4 regions of the Pseudomonas sp. G7(2022) genome follow, and region 4 is predicted to be linked to each of the others. Evidence: predicted binding sites of a transcription regulator. Region 4 holds the regulator's gene; each other region holds the start of a gene.

Region 1 (2,200 bases), 1.3 Mb from region 4:
GGTCTGCTCGGCAATCGAGCGGATCACTTCCAGCACGCTGCCGATCTGCGTGCTTTCGGTCGCCAGCGTGCGGATGACTTCGACGGCCTGATCGATGGTGCCGGAGAGCTTGTCGATCTGTTGCAAGCTGCCGTCGATGTTGACCTGGCCCTGTTGAGCCTGGGCTTCTGCGTCACGCATTTCGCTGGCGGCATGTTCGGCGTTCTTCGCCACATCTTGCACGCCGTAGGTGACTTCGTTGATGGCGGTCGCCACCAGCTCCATCTGCTGCGACTGTTGCTGGCTGCGCTGCTGGGCCTGGGTTGCGTCGTTGCCCAGCTCCCGCGACGACTCGCCCAGCGCGCTGGCGGACACCTGCAAATCGCCGATGACCCGGCGCAGCTTGGCAGTGAAGGCATTGAAGTGATGCGCCAGTTGCGTGACTTCGTCCTGGCCATGGGTATCGAGGCTGCGGGTCAGGTCGCTTTCGCCGCTGGCGATGTTGGCCATGGCGTTCACGGTTTCCTGCAAGGGGCGGACAATGCTGCGGGCAATCAGGATCACCAGCACGCCCATGATCAGTGCGATGACCAGCCCTACAACGGACGCCTTGATCACCTGGCCCTGAAACTCGGCCTGCACATCGTCGACGTAGACGCCGGAACCCAGCACCCAGCCCCATGGCTCGAACAGTTTCACGTAGGAGGTCTTGGCCACCGGCTCGCTGGCACCGGGTTTCGGCCAACGGTAATCGACCATGCCGGCGCCCTTGGCCCTGGCGATGGCAACCATTTCGTTGAACACCGCAAAACCGTCCGGATCGCGAATCGCCGAGAGGTTCTGGCCTTCAAGCTTGGGATTGGTCGGGTGCATGACCATCACGGGGGTGAGGTCGTTGATCCAGAAGTAGTCGTTCTGATCGTAGCGCAGGCCGCGAATCGCGGTCAGCGCCTGTTTCTGGGCGGCGTCGCGGGTCAGGGTCCCCGCCGCTTCCAAGCCTTGGTAGTAGGCCAGCAATCCACTGGCGGTCTGCACCACATGCTGGGTTTTCTGGGCCTTGGCGTGATACAGGTCATCGTGGATCTGCTTGAGCATCAACAGGCCCAGGGTCAGCAGCATGACCACCGCCACAATCAAGATGAGCCACAAGCGTCGGCTGATCGACACACTGCGCAAGCTGTTCATAACGCTGTCACTCCGGTTTTTTTTCTTGTAATAAATCACCGCCAGCATCCAAGCACGTTTCCGTGCCCGGGCATACGCGACCCAAGTCGTAGAGCGCGGCAGCGCTATTACGGCTTGTCTGATAGGATTTCGGCCCCGTGCGTGAAAACCTGAATCCAAGTTGCCATTTCACGGAATTTTGACCGTTTCGTGTGGATCCTTGGCGCGCGGAATCGGTACAGCGACAAACAGCTACGCTGAACGCAGTGAACGTAAAAAAATACTATCGGGGCATGCCTGAGCGCATCGCTCTTTGGGGGATTGATGGACCTTTGGACCGCCTTGCAGGCACTGATTCTTGGAGTTGTAGAAGGGCTGACGGAGTTTTTGCCCATTTCCAGTACCGGACACCAGATCATTGTTGCCGACTTGCTCGATTTCGGAGGCGAGCGAGCGATGGCGTTCAACATCATCATTCAGCTTGGCGCGATTCTCGCAGTGGTCTGGGAATTTCGACGCAAGATTCTCGACGTGGTCATCGGCTTGCCGACTCAGCCGAGCGCCCGGCGCTTTACCGCCAACCTGCTGATCGCCTTCCTGCCCGCCGTGGTGCTCGGCGTGATCTTTGCCGATCTGATTCACAAATACCTGTTCAACCCGATCACCGTGGCCGCGGCGCTGGTGGTGGGCGGGATCGTGATGTTGTGGGCCGAGCAGCGTCAGCATGAAGTTCACGCTGAAACGGTCGACGAAATTCGCTGGACGGATGCGCTGAAGATCGGCTTCGCCCAGTGCCTGGCGATGATCCCCGGCACCTCGCGCTCCGGCTCGACCATCATCGGTGGCCTGTTGTTTGGCCTGTCGCGCAAGACCGCCACCGAGTTTTCGTTCTTTCTGGCGATGCCGACCATGGTCGGTGCGGCGGTGTATTCGGGCTACAAGTATCGCCACCTGTTCGTGCCGGCCGACTTTCCGGTGTTCGCCATCGGTTTCGTCACGGCGTTCATATTCGCCATGATCGCGGTGCGTGGCTTGCTGAAATTCATTGCCAGCCACA
Region 2 (2,200 bases), 2.9 Mb from region 4:
TGGCCAGTATTTTGCCAGCATGTATCGCGCGTTGATAGGGCGCAAGAATAGAAGAAAGAATCACGCCTGACTGAGCGCGCGCGGTTTCTGCAGTTTGGAGAAGGTGCCGCTGGCGTCGTAGAGCGCAGGAGGCTCGCCGCCGGTAAGGATTTTCAGCTGATTGGCCGTGGCGGCCTGCTGCATCACGATCGATTGGCCGTTTCTGGCGTTGGCCGCCTGGCACTGGGCGATCAGGTCGGTCAGTACATCGCTCTGGCTCAGCAATTGCTCGCCGATGCTCGACTGGCTGGCCAGTTGTTCGAGACCCTGGCGGTCGAGCGACAGGTTGAGACTGGCGAGGATTTCGCTGCGTTTGCGGCCATGCTGTTCGAGCAGAATGATCAATGCCTGTTTGCGTGCCAGAATTTCTTCCAGCAGTGGCATGTCGCGACCGTGCAAGGCGAGGGACTCGGTATGCAGTAACTCCAGCAGTTGTTGAGCTGGAGCAAAGTCGTCGGTGATCAGTTGCAATAAATTAGTGTCGTGCATGGCTGGCCTTGGGTTTTAAGCGTCCAAAAGCCTGGCGCAGGCCGAGGCCTAGCGCTGGGCTTCGAAGTTGAGCAGTTTGCTGGCTACACGGTTGCTGTCGACTTTATAGCTGCCATCGGCAATCGCTGCTTTCAACTCGGCCACGCGGGCTTTGTCGACTGCAGGCTGATCGCGCAGCTTGTCAGTGACCTTCTGCAACTGTTGAGCCTCATTGCTGAGGTGTACCGATTCCCCGCTTTTTGCGGTACTGGCCTGTTCGGCCGGGGTATTCAGCGGCGCGGAAGTGCCGGTTTCGGCGGTTTCCTTGGGCGCGCTGGTACGTGTACTGCCCGTAAGTGACGAGGAGCTGTTCAAACGGCTGAAATCGATGACCATGTTAAAAACCTCTGGGAATTTGGACGCTTGCCATGTTCTCGGCCATCCCCTGGAAAACTTTAGGCTCTTTTACCAATGAGCCTGCATGCGCCGCACAGATCCTGCTGCGGCACAGTTTAGGGAACAGCCGGGGTCGGCGCCAGTTTTCTCCTTGCCTGTTTTACATGGCCACTTCCACCTGGCCCGGCGCCATGACCTGCGCCTTGATGACCCGCTGGGAGTTGAGGTTTTTCACGCGAATCTGTTCTTTCAGGCCGCCGTTGGACAGGGCTTCTCCGGGCATGCGCACGGCGAGCGTGCCGCTGCGGGCAGTAATCACCACCTGATCGCCTTTGCGAACGACTTCTGCCTGTTCCATGTGCACCAGGGTCAGCACCTGGTCGGCGACCGTTGGTCGGGTCAGTTTTTGCCCGATGGCTTCGTCTACCGACGTCAGGAAACCCTGATTGATCTGGCTGACGTCATGCTCGCGCAGCGTCACGTCCTGAGGCTCGATTATCCCCGCGCGCTTGAGGGGGCGAGTGGTGGTCACGACCTCGCGAAACAGGCGGACTTGAGCGGGCACGAACACTGTCCAGGGAGACGCGCCTTCACAGCGGACCTTGACGGTCACACGACCCAAAGGACGCCCCGGACTCTCCAGGGAGGCTGTCAATTCCTTGTCGCACATAGGCATGCGCATGCGCGGATCGAGCTGCTTGACCTCGATTTCGTAACGGCCTTCCGTTTGACTGGTAGCCAGATAGTCTTCTACGGTGAATTCAAGAAAGCCCTGAGTGACGCCGATAAGCATGTCAGGCAAGGTAACCGCATCAGCACTGGCAGGGCTGCCCGCAAAAAACAGGCAAACGGCGGACGCCGCGCAAAGTCCTCTGCGGATAGGGGATGTCAGGCGTCGGAAAAATGTCGTTTGAATGTTCATACGAGTTAAAAAGCAAGCGCCGTGCCGTTTAGCAATGAATGTGCGTCGCAACAACACTTGGCGTTGGTGTAGGAGTCTGGGCATGGCTGGTGTAATGGATTCGGTGAACCAGCGCACGCAACTGGTAGGGCAGAATCGCCTGGAGCTGCTGTTGTTCCGTCTCGACGGCCAGCAGCTCTACGGGATCAACGTGTTCAAGGTTCGGGAAGTGCTGCAATGCCCGCAACTGACGCTGATGCCCAAGTCCAGTCCTGTCGTGTGCGGGGTGGCGAATATCCGGGGGGCGACCATTCCGATCCTTGATCTGGCAATGGCGACCGGCTCCGGGGCGTTGAAAGACAAGAACAGTCCGTTCGTGATCATCACGGAATACAA
Region 3 (2,200 bases), 2.0 Mb from region 4:
ATGAATAGCTCGCCGCGCCCAGACCGCCGCCGGCCAGTGCTTCGGGACTGAGGCGCGCCATCATCAGGGTGTCGGTCAGCACCATCAGCATGTGCGCCAACTGCGAGGCGATCAACGGCCCCGCCAGCCGCAGGATGGCCCAGAGTTCGTTATGCACAGGACGCTGCATGGTGTTCACATCCTTATAAAAGAGGGAGCAAGAGACAGTCGATTCTCAGGGTTTGGCGCAGGTTGCACAAAGGGATAAAAAGGATGGGTGGCATGATTAAAACTCATCCTGCCGCGATTCTGCTAAGTTGGCGCAATCCCGCCATTGGAGTGCTGTGCATGTCCCGTCGTCTTCCACCCTTGTATGCCCTGCGCGCATTCGAAGCGGCGGCACGCCACAGCTCGTTCACCCGCGCAGCCGAAGAGCTTTCGATTACGCAGAGTGCGGTCAGCCGGCATATCCGCACGCTCGAAGAGCACTTCGCCTGCCGGCTGTTCCATCGCAGCGGACGCAATCTGCAACTGACCGAATCGGCGCGCCTGCTGTTGCCCGGCATCCGTGAAGGTTTTGCGGCGCTTGAGCGAGCCTGCAATACGTTGCGTGCCGAAGATGACATCCTGCGCATGAAAGCCCCATCGACCCTGACCATGCGCTGGCTGCTGGCGCGGCTCAGTCGCTTCCGCCATTTGCAGCCGGGTAACGAGGTGCAGCTGACCAGTGCCTGGATGGACGTGGACTCGGTGGACTTCAACAACGAGCCTTTCGATTGCGCGGTGCTGTTGAGCGACGGGCATTTTCCGCCGGACTGGGAGGCCAGTTTGTTGTTCCCGGAAGAACTGATCCCGGTCGGGGCGCCCAACCTGCTCAATGACCAGCCCTGGGATGTGGCGCGACTGGCCGCCACCGAATTGCTGCACCCGACCCCGGATCGTCGCGACTGGCGCAGCTGGCTGGAGCACATGGGGTTGTCCGATCAGGTGTCGCTCAAGGGCGGGCAGGTGTTCGATACCCTGGAACTCGGGATGATTGCGGCCGCCCGTGGCTATGGGGTTTCCATGGGCGATCTGCTGATGGTGGCCGAGGATGTCGCGCAAGGGCGCCTGAGTCTGCCGTGGCCAACGGCCGTTGCCAGCGGACTGAATTATTACCTGGTGTGGCCAAAGACCCGTCCGGGAGGTGAACGTTTGCGCCGACTCAGCGACTTCCTGCAAGGCGAAGTCCACGCCATGGTGCTGCCGCAGGTCGCGCGCTTGAGCTGAAACGTTCGAGCCGCCACAATGCAGGCCCGGGGCCATACCCCTGCTGTGCGCTCAAGTATTCGCGTTTACCGCCGAATATGTCCAAGTGGAACCGTCGTGCCGGTTCCACGCATCACCCCCATTATTAGAATTTTCCGAGCCGCGATCAGGGAGGATCCGCAGACTCGGCCAGGAGCTGTCCATGTCTCAACCTCGCGCTCGGATCGCCTCGCAGCTGGGCCTCGCGCTCGCCGTGATACTGGCGATAGTCATCAGCGGCAGTACGGTGTTCGCCCTGCGTTCGCTGGATACCGCCAACCTCGCCACCCGTGAAGAACACCTGGCCAGCGAAGCCCGCCTGCTCGCCGACCAGTTGAGTACCTTCCACGGCACGCTGCGTGAAAGCACCCAGCGCCTCAGCGGGCTGTTCGAGAAGCGCTTCAGCGCGGGCCTGAGCATTCACCCGGACGAGCCGGTCAGCGTGGCGGGCACCCAGACCCCGGGCCTGCACCTGGGTAGCGAAGTGTTGAACAACAACTTCAAGGAAGTCGACGAATTCAAGCAGATGACGGCGGGCGTTGCCACGCTGTTTGTGCGCAGCGGCGAAGACTTCGTGCGGGTCAGCACCTCGCTGACCAAGCAGGACGGCAGCCGCGCCATCGGCACCTTGCTTGATCACGCTCACCCGGCCTACGCAAAGTTGATGGCGGGGCAGGGCTACGTCGGTCGCGCGCTGCTGTTTGATCGTTCCTACATGACTCAGTACACCCCGGTGCGCGACAGCAGCGGCAAGGTGATCGCGGTGTTGTTCGTCGGTTTCGATTACACCGACGCGCAGAACGCCCAGTTCGACAACCTCAAGCGCTTCCGCATCGGCCAGACCGGCTCGCTGGCGCTGCTGGACGAAAAGAACCAGTGGCTGGTGGCGCCGGCCGGCGTACAGGCGCTGGATCAAGCGGTCCCGGTGATCAAC
Region 4 (2,200 bases):
TACCCTGGCCGATGTGATCGAGGGCCGCTGCGAGCTGCGCGACGTGCTGTTGCAAGGCCCCGGCGGGATCCGCATCGTGCCGGCCGCGTCCGGCACCCAGAGCATGGTTCACCTGAGCCCGGCCCAGCATGCCGGTCTGATTCAGGCGTTCAGCGACATCGGCGACAATCTCGACGTGCTGGTGATCGACACCGCTGCGGGTATTGGTGACTCGGTAGTCAGTTTTGTTCGCGCAGCCCAGGAAGTGTTGCTGGTGGTCTGCGACGAGCCGACCTCGATCACCGACGCCTACGCGCTGATCAAGCTGCTCAACCGCGATTACGGCATGAACCGCTTCCGCGTCCTGGCCAACATGGCCCAGAGCCCGCAGGAAGGTCGCAATCTGTTTGCCAAGTTGACCAAGGTCACGGATCGCTTCCTCGACGTCGCCTTACAATACGTCGGTGCGGTGCCTTACGACGAGAGCGTGCGCAAGGCGGTGCAGAAGCAGCGTGCGGTCTATGAAGCCTTCCCGCGTTCCAAGTGCGCACTGGCATTCAAGGCGATCGCGCAAAAGGTCGATACCTGGCCGCTGCCCGCCAACCCGCGCGGCCACCTCGAATTTTTCGTCGAGCGCCTCGTGCAGCAAACGGCAGGACCTGTGCTATGACCGCCAGCGGTATGAATCTTTACAAGAAGTCGGCGCGTGACGCGCAGTACGAGCTGATCGAGCGTTACGCGCCGCTGGTCAAACGCATTGCCTACCACTTGCTGGCGCGATTGCCGGCCAGTGTGCAGGTCGAGGACCTGATTCAGGCCGGGATGATCGGCCTGCTCGAAGTCTCGACCAAATACGACGCCAGCAAGGGCGCCAGTTTCGAAACGTACGCGGGCATCCGGATCCGTGGCGCGATGCTCGATGAAGTGCGCAAGGGGGACTGGGCACCGCGCTCGGTTCACCGCAACACCCGAATGGTCAGCGATGCGATTCGCTCGATTGAAGCTAAAACCGGACGTGACGCTAAAGATCACGAGGTTGCGGCCGAACTCCAATTGAGTCTCGACGATTACTACGGGATTTTGAATGACACCCTGGGCAGCCGACTGTTCAGTTTCGACGACCTGTTGCAGGACGGCGAACATGAAGGGCTGCACGAGGATGGCGCCAGTGCTCATCTTGAGCCGTCGCGTGACCTGGAAGACGAGCGCTTCCAGGCGGCGCTGGCGGACGCGATTGCCAATTTGCCGGAGCGTGAGCGACTGGTGTTGGCGCTGTACTACGACGAAGAACTGAACCTCAAGGAAATCGGTGAAGTCCTTGGCGTCAGTGAATCGCGGGTCAGCCAGTTACACAGCCAGTGCGCGGCCCGTTTGCGGGGGCGTTTGGGAGAGTGGCGAGCGCGCTGAAGGCAGTGTGGGGACACTGCGAACGAGGCTGGTGCGGTGGTGAACGGCACCGGTCTTGCTCTGTTGTGCTCCAGACAGTCGTCGAGTGCTTTGCCGGATTGATTGAAATGGCGCGTCCAGGTGCTGGGCGCGTTTAAGACTGCTTGGAGGTCGAATTGAACAAAGACATGAAAATCCTCATCGTTGATGACTTCTCAACGATGCGGCGGATCATCAAGAACCTGTTGCGTGACCTCGGGTTCACCAACACCGTTGAAGCCGACGATGGCACCACCGCCATTCCGGTGCTCAACAGCGGCAGCATCGACTTTCTGGTGACCGACTGGAACATGCCCGGCATGACCGGTATCGACCTGCTGCGTCACGTGCGCGCCGACGAAAAACTCAAGCACCTGCCAGTGCTGATGGTGACCGCTGAAGCCAAGCGCGAGCAGATCATCGAAGCGGCCCAGGCCGGCGTTAACGGCTACGTGGTCAAACCTTTCACGGCTCAGGCGCTGAAAGAAAAAATCGAGAAGATTTTCGAACGCATCGGCTGATGACGCGCGGGGGAGCTATGGAGCATAAAGAATCTTCACAGGGCGACTTTGAGTCGACCCTGAAAAAACACGCGGTCGAACTGGTCGAAAGCCTTGAAAAGGGCAGGTTCGGCGACGCTGTGCAACTGATCCATGAGCTCAATCAGACCCGTGACCGTGGCCTGTACCAGGAAGTGGGCAAGCTCACGCGTGAACTGCACAGTGCGATCGTCAACTTCCAGATCGATCCGCACATGCCGCAGGCCGAGGAAGTGTCGCAGATCACTGATGCGACC

Evidence for each region. The regulator FliA, encoded in region 4, starts transcription of late flagellar genes. The targets are predictions, from matches to a motif close to CTAAAGTTTNNNNNNNNNNNGCCGNTAA.
Region 1: the regulator FliA is predicted to act here: its motif matches at 1,291-1,318, upstream of NE357_RS13670 (methyl-accepting chemotaxis protein).
Region 2: the regulator FliA is predicted to act here: its motif matches at 939-966, upstream of flgM (flagellar biosynthesis anti-sigma factor FlgM).
Region 3: the regulator FliA is predicted to act here: its motif matches at 1,299-1,326, upstream of NE357_RS28090 (methyl-accepting chemotaxis protein).

What each region holds. Positions count from the first base shown of each region.
Region 1 covers NZ_CP109659.1:3,024,348-3,026,547, forward strand. Annotated here, with positions in the region: gene NE357_RS13670 (methyl-accepting chemotaxis protein) at 1-1,164, opposite strand, end outside; gene NE357_RS13675 (undecaprenyl-diphosphate phosphatase) at 1,468-2,200, shown strand, end outside.
Region 2 covers NZ_CP109659.1:4,676,153-4,678,352, reverse strand. Annotated here, with positions in the region: gene NE357_RS21310 (flagella synthesis protein FlgN) at 61-528, opposite strand; gene flgM (flagellar biosynthesis anti-sigma factor FlgM) at 577-903, opposite strand; gene flgA (flagellar basal body P-ring formation chaperone FlgA) at 1,064-1,825, opposite strand; gene NE357_RS21295 (chemotaxis protein CheV) at 1,908-2,200, shown strand, end outside.
Region 3 covers NZ_CP109659.1:6,109,524-6,111,723, reverse strand. Annotated here, with positions in the region: gene NE357_RS28100 (NorM family multidrug efflux MATE transporter) at 1-169, opposite strand, end outside; gene NE357_RS28095 (LysR substrate-binding domain-containing protein) at 328-1,248, shown strand; gene NE357_RS28090 (methyl-accepting chemotaxis protein) at 1,430-2,200, shown strand, end outside.
Region 4 covers NZ_CP109659.1:1,769,014-1,771,213, forward strand. Annotated here, with positions in the region: gene fleN (flagellar synthesis regulator FleN) at 1-649, shown strand, start outside; gene fliA (RNA polymerase sigma factor FliA) at 646-1,386, shown strand; gene NE357_RS07995 (chemotaxis response regulator CheY) at 1,554-1,925, shown strand; gene NE357_RS08000 (protein phosphatase CheZ) at 1,943-2,200, shown strand, end outside.